2 linked regions of the Mesorhizobium onobrychidis genome follow. The protein of the gene in region 2 interacts with the protein of the main gene of each other region in a pairwise test. Links are inferred from orthologs where the notes say so. Each region holds a gene or a part of one and is shown on either strand. Other genes may lie near its edges.

Region 1 (6,818 bases), 810 kb from region 2 along the record:
TTGGGCGCAGTGCTGCGTTGGCCCACGGGCTCCGGCGCAAAATCCATGTCGTCGTCATCGTCAAAAACATCGGCGTCGTCGGGATCGAGCGAGGCGCTGCGGTCGTTGACCATGGCGGCGAAGAATTCCGGCTCGACGCGGGCGCGGCCATCCAGGCTCATCCGCGCTTCGGCGAATTCGGCCGATTCGACCCGCTCGGCAGCACGCCGCCAGGCGCTGGCGCGCGGTTCCATCTCCGGTTCGAAATCGTCGCGCTCCCGGCGGCGCGCGGCGCGACGGCGGAGATAGGCGCGCAACGACAACCACCAATGCGTGATCGCGCCAAGCGCCAGAATGCCCTCGTCGCCCTCGTCCTCATCATTGTCGAAAAGCAGGTCGTCCTGCTCCCTCGGATCGGGCGCAGCCGGTTGCTCCAGGACGGCGAAACCGTTCTGGCGTGCAATCAGCGCCGAGCCGTAGGCAAACAGCCACAGTGCCGGCGCGGCGAGAAGCACGGCGAGCACGCTGGCGATGAGGCCCGTCGGGTAGCCGCCGACGACGAGGCCGGGAATCTTGAGCACCATGTCGCCGAACACGCCGCCGAGACCCGTCGGCAGCGGCCAGGTCTTCGGCGGCACCACGCAGCCGGCGATGGCCGCGGCAAGCACCGCGTAGCCAAACCAGGCGAGCCCGCGCCTCGGCAGCCTGTCGACGCCGCGCGCCGAAAACAGCAGAAATCCCCAGACCACCGCCGGCACCAGCGCCGCGACGGCAGCAAGGCCGAAGAACTGCATGGCAAGGTCGGAGAAGACAGCGCCCACATAGCCCATGGCGTTGGTGACGATGTTATCGGTGGCGTGGGAGAAGCTTGGGTCGGCGACGTTCCAGGTGGCGAGGCTGGCGATACCGAAGGCGACCAGCGCAAACAGGCCGGCGCCGACCAGCCGGCCGACCTGACGCCGCGCGAACGCCCGGATGCCGTACCCCGTATCGGCCAGCGCGAGCGGTGCTGAAGCCCCTGAACGCATTCGTCGTTCCCCGTCTGTCATGGACTGGCCGGACGCATGACGCACTCCGGCAGATTCGGATGCCAGACTAGCGGCGGGAAGGTTAAGGCCGCATTAACCATGGGCGTGCCGGCAGCTCCCGGGTGGAAAAGCGGTCACAAAAATGGCGTGTACGCTGGCCCGCCATCATTTTGGATCGGCAGGTCGATCAGGGCTCAGCCTGATCACCAGACCTTAGAACGCCCGCGCGTCCCTTTAGACGGCCGCCCTAACACTATTTTGATTGGAGCATGATCCTTTCCGCACCCAAGTTCGGATCATGCGTTCGGGGTCATGCGCTAGTTGGCGCCGCCGAGCGCCTGGACGTTCGCACAGAACTCGGCATACGGCTTGCTCATCGCCGCGTCATTGCATTCTTTCTTCATGGCTTCCTGCTTTTCCTTCGGCATCGACATGAAGGTCGTCTTGAACTCCTCCTTCGGCTTCATGGTCTTCATGCTGGAGTCTGTGTAGAACGGCGCCATGTTGTCGGGTGAATCGAGAGCGCCGGCAAATGCCGCTCCGCTGATCATGGAAAGAGCGACCGCTCCGAGGCAGACGTTCTTGATGTTCATGACTGGTTTCCTTCCCTGTTGTTTTCACGAGCGCCCAAACGATGATCGCCAACACAGTTCGGAGCCAGCACGGCCGATGTTTCATCGACCAAGGCCATCAAGCGCCCGATCAAGCGATTGTGATCGAGCCTGAACTGCCACCGGCACGGCGTCGCACAATAAAGGGAGGCCCGGAACGGGTCCGGGCCTCAATGCGTGAGCCCTTGCAGGAGCGTCACGACGGGATGGGAGAATGTGGGGCGGCCGAGGCCGCCCCAGACAAGACTTACGGGTGGCAAGGCTTACGGATGATAGGCCGCTTCGCCATGCGCGGTGAGGTCGAGCCCTTCACGCTCTGCATCGGCTGTCGGGCGCAAGCCTACGATCATATCGACGATCTTGTAGAGGATGGCGCTGCCGATACCCGACCACAGGACGGTTACGAGGACACCCTTGAACTGCGACCACAGCTGGGTCGCCGTGCCGGCATAGCCGGCAGCGAAGTCGGCTGTCGAATAGTCGACGATGCCAGCGCCGCCGAGAGCGGGATTGACCAGGATGCCGGTGCCGAGTGCGCCGATGATGCCGCCGATGCAGTGGATGCCGAAGACATCGAGGCTGTCGTCGTAGCCGAACTTGTTCTTCACGACCGAGACGAAGAAGTAGCAGACGCAGGTGGCGAAGATGCCGAGCACGATGACGCCCATCGGTCCGGCAAAGCCGGCAGCGGGCGTGACGGCGACAAGGCCGGTAACCGCGCCCGAAACCGCGCCAAGCATGGACGCCTTGCCGCGCAGCAGCGTTTCAAGCACGATCCAGGTCACTGCCGCCGCCGCTGTGGCGACGAAGGTGTTGACCATGGCCAGCACCGCATAGGCGTTGGCTTCGAGGTTCGAACCGGCGTTGAAGCCGAACCAGCCGACCCACAGCAGCGAAGCACCGACCATGGTCAGCGTCATCGAGTGCGGCGCCATGACGTCCTTGTTGTAGCCGATGCGCTTGCCGATCATGAGCGCGCCGACAAGTCCGGCGATACCCGCATTGATGTGAACGACGGTGCCGCCGGCGAAGTCGATGGCGCCGAAGCCGAAAATGAGCCCCGACGGGTCGCTGTAAGCGCTCGGGCCACCCCAGAACCAGACCATATGCGCGATCGGGAAGTAGACGAATGTGACCCAGAGGATGGTGAAAAGGATCACGGCGGAGAACTTGACGCGTTCGGCGAAGGCGCCGACGATCAGGGCCGGCGTGATGCAGGCGAAGCTCATCTGGAAGATGACGAACACCAGCTCAGGAATGGCGACGCCCTTGGTGAAGGTTTCCGACACCGTCGTCACGTCGACCCCGGCAAGAAACATCTTGGAAAGGCCGCCGACGAAGGCATTGCCGGGGGTGAAGGCAAGGCTGTAGCCGTAGAAAACCCAGACGATCATGACCACGCTGGTGATGGTGAAGACCTGCATCAGCACCGACAGCATATTTTTGGCGCGAACCAGGCCGCCGTAGAAAAGGGCAAGGCCGGGAATGGTCATCAACAGCACCAGGATGGTGGAAATCATCATCCACGTCGTGTCGCCCTTGTCGACAGTAAAGGCCGGCGCCGCTGGCGCTGCCGGCGCCGCTTCCTGCGCGAATGCGGCGACCGTGCCCAGTGCTGCGATAGCGAGCGAGCCCAGCAGCGCGGTGCGCGCCGCCGACTTCAAAGTAGAAGGAATATTCATTGAACTCTCCATTGGAATACGTGTCCGCAGCTCAAAGCGCGTCGGTGTCTGTTTCGCCGGTGCGAATGCGCACCGCCTGGTCGATGCCGAAAACGAAGATCTTGCCGTCGCCGATCTGACCGGTCTTGGCCGCCGCAGTGATGGCTTCGACGGCCTTGTCGACCATGTCCAGGCCGACCGCGACTTCGATCTTGATCTTCGGCAGGAAGCTGACCGCGTATTCCGCCCCGCGATAGATTTCCGTGTGTCCCTTCTGCCGCCCGTAGCCTTTGACTTCGGTGACGGTCAGGCCCTGGATGCCGATTGCGGTGAGCGCTTCGCGCACCTCGTCGAGCTTGAACGGCTTGATGATTGCCATCACGATTTTCATAAGGTTTCACCCTTTGCTGTTGCGGTCCCCCGCGTTTGTAGGACGTCGCCGATCCCCATGAGAGCCGGAGAGTGCCCGCTAGGATTCAAGCTCCGTGCCAATTGCCGAAGCAGGGTGTTAACCTGTTGTTAAATAAGGAATTCGGGAAGGTTCGTCGGCTGACTGTGCATAGTCGCGGCAACGCATCTGATTAAAAAATAGGCAATTTTCCAAAAATGCCTATTCGGCGGGCGGCCGCTTCAGCCTGATCAGGCCTTCCTGGGCAACCGAGGCGATCAGCGTGCCGTTGCGGGCAAACAGCGACCCGCGCGTGAACCCCCGCGACCCTTGCGTCGACGGGCTGTCCTGCGTGTAGAGCATCCAGTCGTCGAGCGAATGGCTGCGGTGGAACCACATGGCGTGATCGAGGCTCGCCGCCTGGATGTCGCTATCGAAAATGGCGCGGCCATGCGCAAAGGTCGAGGTATCGAGCAGCGTCATGTCGGAAAGGTAGGCAAGCACTGCCGCCTGCGTGGCGCGATCGGCCGGAACCGGGCCGGTCGTGCGGATCCAGATGTTCTGCTTCGGCTCCAGCTTTTCCCGGCTGGTGTAATGCTCCAGCATCACCGGCTTCATCTCGATCGGGCGGTCACGCTCCCAGTAGCGCCTGATGCCGTCGGGCACGGCCTCGCCGAACTTGCCAATCAGTTCGCGCTGCGACAGCAATGTGTCGGGCGCCGGCACGTCCTGCGGCATCGGCACTTGATGCTCGAGCCCGACCTCATCCTGCTGGAACGAGGCTTCCAGCGAAAAGATCGCCTGGCCGTGCTGGACCGCCACGACACGGCGCGTGGTGAAGGAGCCGCCGTCGCGGATGCGGTCGACCTGGTAGATGATCGGCACCTTGGTGTCGCCGGGCCGCATGAAATAGCCGTGCAGCGAATGCACGTGGCGTTCGGGCTCGACCGTTCGCTGGGCGGCGACCAGCGCCTGGGCGATGGTCTGGCCACCGAAGACACGCTGCCAGTCGAGTTTGGGGCTGCGACCTCGGTACAGGTTGTGTTCCAGCTGCTCGAGGTCGAGAATGCCGAGAAGCTCGTCCATGGCCGCCGTCATGTTTCGCGCCCTCACCGCAAAAGTGTTATGGCGGTTTCCGACAGGAATGACGGGCAGTCAAGGCCGGAAAGGGATTTGGCCGGAAAGGAATTGCCATGGTGGACCGCAAGGCGGATGCAAAAAACCGGACCTTGCTCGACGTTCTGGTCGCCGGCGCCGGCTATGTCGGCCTTGCCGCCGCCGTATCGCTGAAACAGGCGCGGCCGAGCCTGGCGGTCGCTGTCGTCGACGCCGCGCCCGCCGGTGCCTGGCTAAAGGACGGCCGCGCCTCGGCCATCGCCGCTGCCGCTTGCCGCATGCTCGACCAGCTCGGCGTCTGGGCCGAAATCGCGCCTGAGGCGCAGGCGATCACCGAAATGATCGTCACCGATTCGCGCACTTCCGATCCGGTGCGCCCGGTGTTTCTCACCTTCGATGGCGAAGTCGCGCCCGGCGAAGCCTTTGCGCATATGGTCGCCAACCGGGATTTGAACGGCGCCCTGCGCCGGCGCGCTGAAAAACTCGGCATCGACATCATCGAAGGCGTCGCCGTCAGTGCGTTCGACGTGAACGGCGCCGGCATCACCGTGCATCTTGCCGACGGCGCGACGCTAAAGGCGCGGCTGCTTATCGCCGCAGATGGCGTCAACTCGAAGCTGCGCGACATGGCCGGCATCAAGACGGTGAGATGGGAGTACGGCCAGTCCGGCATCGTCTGCACCGTCGCGCATGAACGGCCGCACAACGGCCGCGCCGAAGAACATTTTCTACCAGCCGGCCCCTTCGCCACGCTGCCGCTCAAGCCGGACAAGGACGGCACCAACCGCTCGTCGATCGTCTGGGTCGAGCGGTCGGAAGACGCCGAAAAACTGGTCGACGGCGACGACCTCGTCTTCGAGCACGAGCTCGAACAGCGGTTTGGCCTGAAGCTCGGCGAAATCCGCGTCGCCGACAGGCCGCGCGCCTGGCCGCTCGGCCTGACGCTTGCCCGCGCCTTCGTCGCGCCGCGCATTGCGCTCGCCGGCGACGCCGCCCACGGCATCCACCCGATCGCCGGCCAGGGCCTCAATCTCGGCTTCAAGGATGTGGCGGCATTGGCCGAAGTGGTGGTCGAGGCCGACCGGCTCGGCCAGGATATCGGCGCGCTCGACGTGCTCGAACGCTACCAGCAGTGGCGGCGCTTCGACACGCTGCAGATGGGCGTCACCACCGATGTGCTGAACCGGCTTTTTTCCAACGACATCGGCCCGTTGCGGGCCGTCCGCGACATTGGCCTCGGCCTCGTCGAACGGATGCCGCGGCTGAAGGATTTCTTCATCCGCCAGGCCTCCGGTCTGTCCGGCGACACGCCGAAACTATTGAAAGGCGAAGCGATCTAGAGCCCTGAAGAGCGGCAAACCAATACTGCGCGTCAGGCAATTCGTTCAGTTGACCTCGAAGCCGAGTTTCTGGCGCAGCCTCAGCATCCGCTGGTCGGATATCTCCAGGGGTTGCTCACCAGCCTGCGCCGCGCGGTTCACCATCTGCAGCAAATCGTTTCGCTCAGTCACATCCAGACGTTCGCGCAGGAACGGCGCCAGCTTGTCGATGACGATCGTGGCATCGTCGATCTGTAACGCCGCCCATTTGGCATAGACCACGGCCTCGTCGGTCTTCTTCTCGTCCGCAATCTCCGAGATCACTGACCGAATCGCGGCTTCGCGCCGCGGCAGGACCGGGCCGTTCTCGGAAATGATGGCGGTGATCAGCGTCGCGGCCGCCACGACCGGATCGTCGATCGCCGTCAGCGGTGAGAGCGCCGCCTGCTTGCGCAGCCGCTTGCGGCGCACATTGCCCTGGACGCGACCAACGACGTCCGCAACCTCACGCGCTGCGTCGTTCATGATCTTCAGTCGGTACCACCAGAATGCCGCCGCTCCCAACAGGCCAATTGCAGCAATCAGTATATGCATGCCCGAAATCCCCCAGCCGCAGCGACGATAGGAGAAGTCTTGCCTCGCTTCAACTCGCAAAAGTTTGCGCCCGCCGAAGAGATCTGATTCGCCGGACGCAAACCGGATAATCACTAGGACCC
Region 2 (7,468 bases):
CGAATTCAGCATGCCGGCCATCATGGCGCCGAGCGACATGCAGATCAGGTAGGGAAACATGATGGTCGCAAGCCGGACCGTCATTTCGAACTTTCCCGGCGTGTCGGCAAAGCCCGGCGCCACCAGGTAGCGCACGATCAGCGGCATCGCCAGTTCCATGGCGATGGTCAGCGCCAGCAGCGCCGTGAACAGCACGCCGAACACCTCTTCCGAAAAGCGCTTGGCGCCATCGGTGCCGTGGGTCTCGATCTCCTTGGCGAAGAGCGGCACGAAGGCGGCGTTGAAGGCGCCTTCGGCAAACAGCCGGCGAAAGGTGTTGGGGAACTGGAAGGCGGCGTTGAAGGCGTCGGCGATCGGCCCAGTGCCGAGTGCGGCCGCCATCAGCATCTCACGGCCGAAGCCGAGGGCACGGCTCATCAGCGTGCCGGAAGCGACCGTCGCGAACTTTTTGACAAGGCTCATGCGTCTGGAGACTGCCTGCAGGATTGGGACAAATAAATGGTGGTTATCACTCGGCCGCGGCCTTGGCCTTGCCGCCGCGCTCGGGCACGGTGCCTTCGAGGACCGCGATCAGCCTGTTTTGGATGGCGGCCATGCGTGTCGGGCTGTCGATCTTCTGGCCGGTGAGATCGGTGACATAGAAAGTATCGATGACCTTTTCGCCGAAGGTGGTGATGTGTGCCGACGCGATGTCGAGCGATAGGTCGGATAACGCCCCGGTGATCTCGGACAGCAGGCCCGGCCGGTCCAGCCCCTCGACCTCGATCACCGAGAACCGGTTCGACAGGGTGTTGCGGATTTCGGCGCGCGGCTGGATGCGGAAGACCTTGGCGCCGCGCCGCGGCTTGGTCCGCTTCTCGATCATCTCCGGCAACCAGCTCTTGCCCGACAGCACGTCCTCGATCAGCCGGCCGACGCGCTCGGCGCGGCGGCGCTCGTCCTCGTCGCGGTCGAATTCCCTCGAGATCAGGATGGTGTCCAGCGCGCGGCCGTCGGAGGTGGTGAAGATCTGCGCGTCGACGATGTTGCCGCCGGCCGCCACACAGGCGCCGGCAATGACCGATAGCAGCCGCGGATGGTCCTGCGCCAGCACGGTAATCTCGGTCACCGCCTCGAACTGGTGGGTCTTGATCATCGTGGCGAGCTTCTTGCCCGCCCCATCCGCCTCGCGGATGAATTCGGCGTGGCGAAGCTGGTCGGCGAGATCGACCGTCAGCAGATAATTCTCGTAGTGCTTGGCGACATAGCGCTTGCGCGGCTTTTCCGGCCAATCGGCGAGCGCCTCGGCCAGCTTTTCGCGGGCAGCCGCAGTGCGCATCGCACGCGACACCTCCGAAAACCCGCCGGTCAACAGCAATTCGGTCTCGTAGTAGAGCGTGCGCAGCAACTGCCCCTTCCAGCCGTTCCAGACGCCCGGCCCGACGCCTCTGATATCGCAGACGGTGAGGACGAGCAGCAGCTTCAGCCGTTCGACCGACTGCACGGTCGCGGCAAAATCCTCGATCGTCTTGCGGTCATTGAGATCGCGCGTTTGCGCCGTCATCGACATGATCAGATGGTTCTCGACCAGCCAGGCGACTGTTTCGGTGTCGGCCGCCGACAGCCCCATATGCGGGCAGGTGCGCCGCGCGATCCGAGCGCCCGCTTCGGAATGGTCCTCCGGCCGCCCCTTGGCGATGTCGTGCAAAAGCACCGCGACGTAGAGCGCCTCGCGGCTTTTCTTCAGCCCCGGCATCAGCGTGTGGGCAAGCGGGTGGATCTTTTCACCGTCGCCACGCTCGATCTCGGCCAACACGCCGATACAGCGGATCAGGTGCTCGTCCACCGTATAGTGGTGGTACATCGAGAACTGCATCATGGCGACGATCTTGCCGAAATCCGGGATCAGCTTTGCCAGCAGTCCCGCCTCGTTCATGCGCCTGAGATTGAGTTCGGCATTGCGGTCCGACGTCAATATGTCGAGGAACAGCCGGTTGGCTTCCTCGTCGCGCCTGAGCGCCTTGCCGACGAGGCCGAGCGAACGGGTCAGCAGCTTCAGCGCATCGGGGTGAAATTCCAGCCCGTGCTTGTCGGCGAACCAGAACAGCCTCAAGAGATTGACCGGATCGCGCTCGAACACCAGGTCGTCGGCGATGTTGATGCGATGGTTGTCGATAATGAAATCGGACGTGCCGGCAAGCTTGCGCTTGCGGCGCGAGAAGGTGAGGAAGATGCGGTTGAAGCCCGGCACATGCTTGGCCTGCTCTTCCTCGAGTGCAGCGCAGAAGATGCGGGTGAGATCCCCGACATCCTTGGCGACGAGGAAGTAATGCTTCATGAAGCGCTCGACCGCCGACAGGCCCGGATGTGTGGTGTAGCCCAGCCGCTCGGCGATCTCGCGCTGGATGTCGAAATGCAGCCGTTCCTCGGCCTTGCCGGTGAGGAAATGCATGTGGCAGCGCACCGCCCACAGGAAATCCTCGGCCTTCTGGAACTCCCGGTATTCGGTGCCGGTGAAGACGCCCTTGTCGACCAGCTCCTCGCCGGTGCGCACCCGGTAGAAATACTTGCCGATCCAGAACAGCGTCTGCAGGTCGCGCAAGCCGCCCTTGCCGTCCTTGACGTTGGGTTCGACCAGATAGCGGCTTTCGCCGGCCTTGGCATGGCGCTCGTCGCGTTCGGCAAGCTTGGCCTGCACATATTCGGGTCCGGTCGTGCGCACCACCTCGCGGTCGAAACGCTGCAAGAGCTCGTCATAGAGCTTCTGCTCGCCCCACAGGAAACGCGCTTCCAGGATCGAGGTGCGGATGGTGATGTCGGTGCGCGACAGCCGCAGGCATTCGTCAATGTTGCGGGTGGCGTGGCCGACCTTCAGCCCCAGATCCCACAGTATGTAGAGCATGTATTCGACGGTCTGCTCGCCCCATGGCGTCTGCTTGTAGGGCAGCAGGAAGAGGAGATCGATGTCGGATCCCGGCGCCAGCGTGCCGCGGCCATAGCCGCCGACCGCGACGACCGCCATGCGTTCGGCTGAAGACGGGTTTTTGACGCGATAGACATGGGTGGCGGCGAAATCGTAGAGCGCGCGGATGATCTCGTCCATGAGATGCGACAGCCGGGCGGCGCAGGCGGTGCCGCTGCCGTCGTCCATCAGCATGCGTTCGGCGATGCTGCGGCCGGCGGCCAGCCTGCCCTTGAGAAGCTGGAGAACACCGGTGCGCGCAGCCTTGCCGGAGCCGTCGCCTGCCGCGGCCGCGGTCAGCCCGGTCATCTCGCGGCGCAAGGCTTCGCCGTCGATCAGTTCATCGAGCTTTAGAGAGATTTTTGCCATAAGTGCCGTTCGGCCTCGCCGTTTCGGCGGCGTCTATAGCGCGTTTTCGCGGCGCTGGGTATGGGGCGGACGGACACGCTCTCCACGGTAGCCCAACGTGATGATCGCCTCCTGCCGCCGCCGGCAGATGCCGTCTTCTTGTGTCTTTTGACCATGCCGATTGCAACCACCGGTCGCTCCGCTCCGAGTTGAGCAGGCTTGGCAATCCGGTCGCCTTGCCGCCCAGGAACTGATCCTGGACGCACAGCGCCGGAACAGGCTGATAGATGGTCTTGCTGGACGATGTTGCCAAGCCCAAAAGTGGCAGCGCCCATAGCATGGGGTGCGGTTTGGATGCGGATTTTTCCGCCCAGGCCGCCAGTCGAAATTGGCCCTTGACCTTCCAGTTACTGGAAGCACTACCTCCGTTTCAAGATCGAGACAGAGAGGCCTTTCCGCATGACCCATTCCGACCACGACCATCACGCGCATGGCGGCCGCTGCTCGGCGAACGCTGCTCCGTCCGTCGCGGACGCCGTTATTCGCGACCCGGTCTGCGGCATGACCGTCGATCCGGCCGCCGGCAAGCCCACAGCCGAGCATGGCGGCAATATCTATCACTTCTGCAGCGAGCGCTGCCGTTCGAAATTCGCGGACGAGCCAGAAAAGTACCTTGCGGCGACCGACCCGGTCTGCGGCATGCGTGTCAACCGTGCCACCGCGAAGCACTTTTCCCGGCATGAAGGCCAGGGCTTCTATTTCTGCTCGGCCGGCTGCAAGGTGAAATTCGAGGCGGAGCCGGCAAAGTATCTTGGCGACAGGCCGGAACCGCAGGCGATGCCGAAAGGCACGCAATACACCTGCCCGATGCATCCCGAAATCGTCCGTGACAAGCCAGGCGCCTGCCCGATCTGCGGCATGGCGCTGGAGCCGATGGGCGTGCCGACCGGCGATGAGGGGCCGAACCCGGAACTGGTCGACTTCACGAGGCGGTTCTGGGTGAGCGCCGTGTTGTCGGTGCCATTGCTGATATTCGCCATGGCGCCAATGCTCGGCGTGACGTTTAGCGCGTTCATCGAGGATTCGGCGAAGATCTGGGTGGAATTGGCGCTGGCCAGCCCGGTTGTGCTGTGGGCGGCATTCCCTTTCTTCCATCGCGGCTGGGATTCGGTTCTCAACCGCAGCCCCAACATGTGGACGCTGATTTCGCTCGGCGTTGGTGCGGCCTATCTCTACAGCGTCGTCGCCGCGCTGTTCCCGGATATATTTCCGCACCAGTTCCGCGGTCATGAGGGCACGGTGCCGGTCTATTTCGAGGCGGCCGCCGTCATCGTGGCGCTGGTTTTCCTCGGCCAGGTGCTGGAGTTGCGCGCCCGTGAGAAAACCGGCTCGGCGATCCGCGCGCTGCTCGACCTCGCGCCGAAGACCGCGCGGCTGATCGGCGAGGACGGTTCCGAAAACGACGTGCCGCTCGACACGGTCAAGGCCGGAGACCGCCTGCGCATCCGCCCTGGCGACGCCGTGCCGGTCGACGGCATCGTGCTGGAAGGCCGCTCTTCCATCGACGAATCGATGCTGTCAGGCGAGCCTCTGCCGGTCGAAAAGACCGAAGGCGACCCCCTCACCGGCGGCACGCTCAACAAGAACGGTTCGCTGATCATGCGCGCCGAGAGGATCGGCGCCGAAACCACGCTGGCGCGGATCGTCGAGCTCGTCGCCAAGGCGCAGCGTTCGCGCGCGCCGATCCAGGGCCTGGCCGACCGCGTGTCCTTCTATTTCGTCCCGGCCGTCGTGGTGGTTGCGATCGTTGCGTTCATCGCCTGGGCGATCTTCGGGCCGCAACCCAGCCTGATCTTCGCCATCGTCTCGGCGGTCTCGGTGCTGATCATCGCCTGTCCTTGCGCGCTGGGTCTTGCCACGCCGATGTCGATCATGACTGCCACCGGGCGCGGCGCGCATGCCGGCGTGCTGATCAAGGACGCCGAGGCGCTCGAACGCTTTGCCTCGGTCGACACGCTGATCGTCGACAAGACCGGCACGTTGACCGAAGGCCGGCCGAGAGTGACCGACGTCGTTGCTGCCGAGGGTATGACGCAAGATGATCTGCTGGCACTTGCCGCCGGCCTGGAAAAAGGCTCGGAGCATCCGCTGGCCGAGGCGATCGTCGAAGGCGCCCGTGAACGCCGGGTGGAGATCCCCGACGCCGGCGGTTTCCAGGCGGTCACCGGCAAGGGCGTTTCCGGCACGGTATCGGGAAAGAAGGTGGCGCTCGGCAACGCCGCGATGATGGCCGATCTCGGCATCGATATCGCATCCGTCTCGACCAGCGCCGAGACGCTGCAGGCCGAGGGCAAGACTGCGATGTTCGTTGCCGTCGGCAACAAACTGGCCGGCATCGTCGCCGTCGCCGACCCGATCAAGGCGACGACATCAGAGGCGATCAAGGCGCTGCACGACCGCGGCCTGAAGATCATCATGGCGACCGGCGACAACGAACGCACGGCGAAGGCCATCGCAAGCAAACTCGGCATCGACGAGGTGCGTGCCGGCCTGCTGCCGGAACAGAAGAGCGCGCTGGTCGAGGAGCTGCGCGCCAGGAGCGCCGGCGTCGCCATGGCCGGTGACGGCGTCAACGACGCGCCGGCGCTGGCCGCCGCCGATGTCGGCATCGCCATGGGCACCGGCGCCGATGTCGCGGTCGAAAGCGCTGGGATCACGCTGGTCAAGGGCGATCTCAACGGCATCGTCCGGGCCCGCACGCTCGCCCAGGCGACGATCCGCAACGTCCGCCAGAACCTGTTCTTCGCCTTCCTCTACAACGTGCTTGGCGTGCCGGTCGCCGCCGGCGTGCTCTATCCTCTCACCGGCGCGCTTTTGTCGCCGATGCTGGCGGCGGCGGCGATGAGCCTGTCCTCGGTTTCGGTCATCTCCAACGCGTTGCGGCTCAGGACGTTGAAACTCTGAGCCAAGCCCCCAGATAGAATTCGTTCAAAAAGGAGACAATGAATGACCTTGGCCAAAAAGATCGTGCTGCTGCTGATGGCGGCGGGGATGCTGCCTGCCGTTTTCCTGGAAAGCATTCCGTCGCAAGCCCAGGAGACGAAACACCACATGGGCGCGATGGGCGCGCAAAGCCCCTCGACCGACGGCTACAAGGCTGCGATGGACAAGATGCACACCGCCATGATGGCGATCGAACATTCCGGCAATGCCGATGTCGATTTCGCCCGAAGCATGATCCCGCATCACCAGGCGGCGATCGACATGGCCAAGGTCGAGCTTGCCAATGGCAAGGATCCGGAAATGCGCAAGCTGGCCGGAGCGGTGATCGCGGCGCAGGAAGCCGAGATCAAGCAGATGCAGGATTGGCTGGCCGCCCATCCGGTGAAGTAGCATCAGGCAGCTCGCGGGAAATCCGGGGTGGATTTCTCCCGAAGGGTGTGCTGCCATCGCGCGTCGACTGGAGCGCGCCATGCCATCAACGATAAGAACCACCACATTGCCCTCGGGCGAAGCCGTTCCCGTGCTGGGTCAAGGCACGTGGAAAATGGGCGAAAACGCCCGCCGCCATGCCGATGAGGTCAATGCGCTGAAGCTCGGGCTCGATCTCGGCATGACGCTGATCGACACCGCCGAAATGTATGCCAGCGGCGGGGCCGAGGAGGTGGTGGCGGATGCCATTGCCGGACGCCGCGACGAGGTGTTCCTGGTCTCCAAGGTGCTGCCGTCCAACGCCTCGCGCACCGGCGTGCCGGCGGCCTGCGACAGAAGCCTCAGGCATCTGCGCACCGACCGGATCGATCTCTATCTGCTGCACTGGCCCGGCAGCGTGCCTCTGGCGGAAACGGTCGAGGCCTTCGAGGCGTTGAAAAAGGCCGGCAAGATCCGCCACTGGGGCGTCAGCAATTTCGACACCCATGGGATGGAGGAACTGGTCAGCCTGCCGGCCGGCGACAGCGTCCAGACCAACCAGATCCTCTACAATCTGTCCCAGCGCGGCCCCGAATTCGACCTTGCGCCCTGGAGCCGGCAACGCGGCATTCCGCTGATGGCTTATTCGCCGGTCGATCAGGGCGTATTGGCGCGCAATACCAGGCTCGAAGCCATCGCCGCCCGCCACAATGCCACGGCTGCTCAGCTGGCGCTGGCCTGGGTGATGACACAGGACGGCGTCATCGC

Evidence for each region.
Region 1: the proteins of IHQ72_RS00735 (region 2) and IHQ72_RS04640 interact in binary tests that used the Escherichia coli proteins (3 or more experiments, as listed by UniProt). The link is inferred for Mesorhizobium onobrychidis from one-to-one orthologs.

What each region holds. Positions count from the first base shown.
Region 1 is NZ_CP062229.1:968,674-975,491, reverse strand. Bases 2,002-4,746 are described here. They hold IHQ72_RS04640 (P-II family nitrogen regulator), read right to left. Parts: upstream 3,671-4,746; coding sequence 3,332-3,670; downstream 2,002-3,331. Other genes in these bases: tesB (acyl-CoA thioesterase II), read right to left, coding at 3,890-4,746; IHQ72_RS04645 (ammonium transporter), read right to left, coding at 2,002-3,300. Also shown: IHQ72_RS04655 (FtsK/SpoIIIE family DNA translocase), read right to left, coding at 1-1,007; IHQ72_RS04650 (hypothetical protein), read right to left, coding at 1,325-1,600; more of IHQ72_RS04645, read right to left, coding at 1,882-2,001; more of tesB, read right to left, coding at 4,747-4,765; IHQ72_RS04630 (ubiquinone biosynthesis hydroxylase), read left to right, coding at 4,861-6,123; IHQ72_RS04625 (hypothetical protein), read right to left, coding at 6,169-6,696; IHQ72_RS04620 (YciI family protein), read right to left, coding at 6,810-6,818. UniProt on the Escherichia coli protein: Involved in the regulation of nitrogen metabolism. Regulates the activity of its targets by protein-protein interaction in response to the nitrogen status of the cell.
Region 2 is NZ_CP062229.1:153,404-160,871, reverse strand. Bases 309-3,703 are described here. They hold IHQ72_RS00735 ([protein-PII] uridylyltransferase), read right to left. Parts: upstream 3,311-3,703; coding sequence 509-3,310; downstream 309-508. Other genes in these bases: murJ (murein biosynthesis integral membrane protein MurJ), read right to left, coding at 309-462. In the rest of the region: more of murJ, read right to left, coding at 1-308; IHQ72_RS00725 (heavy metal translocating P-type ATPase), read left to right, coding at 3,749-6,253; CopM family metallochaperone, read left to right, coding at 6,296-6,682; IHQ72_RS00715 (aldo/keto reductase), read left to right, coding at 6,762-7,468.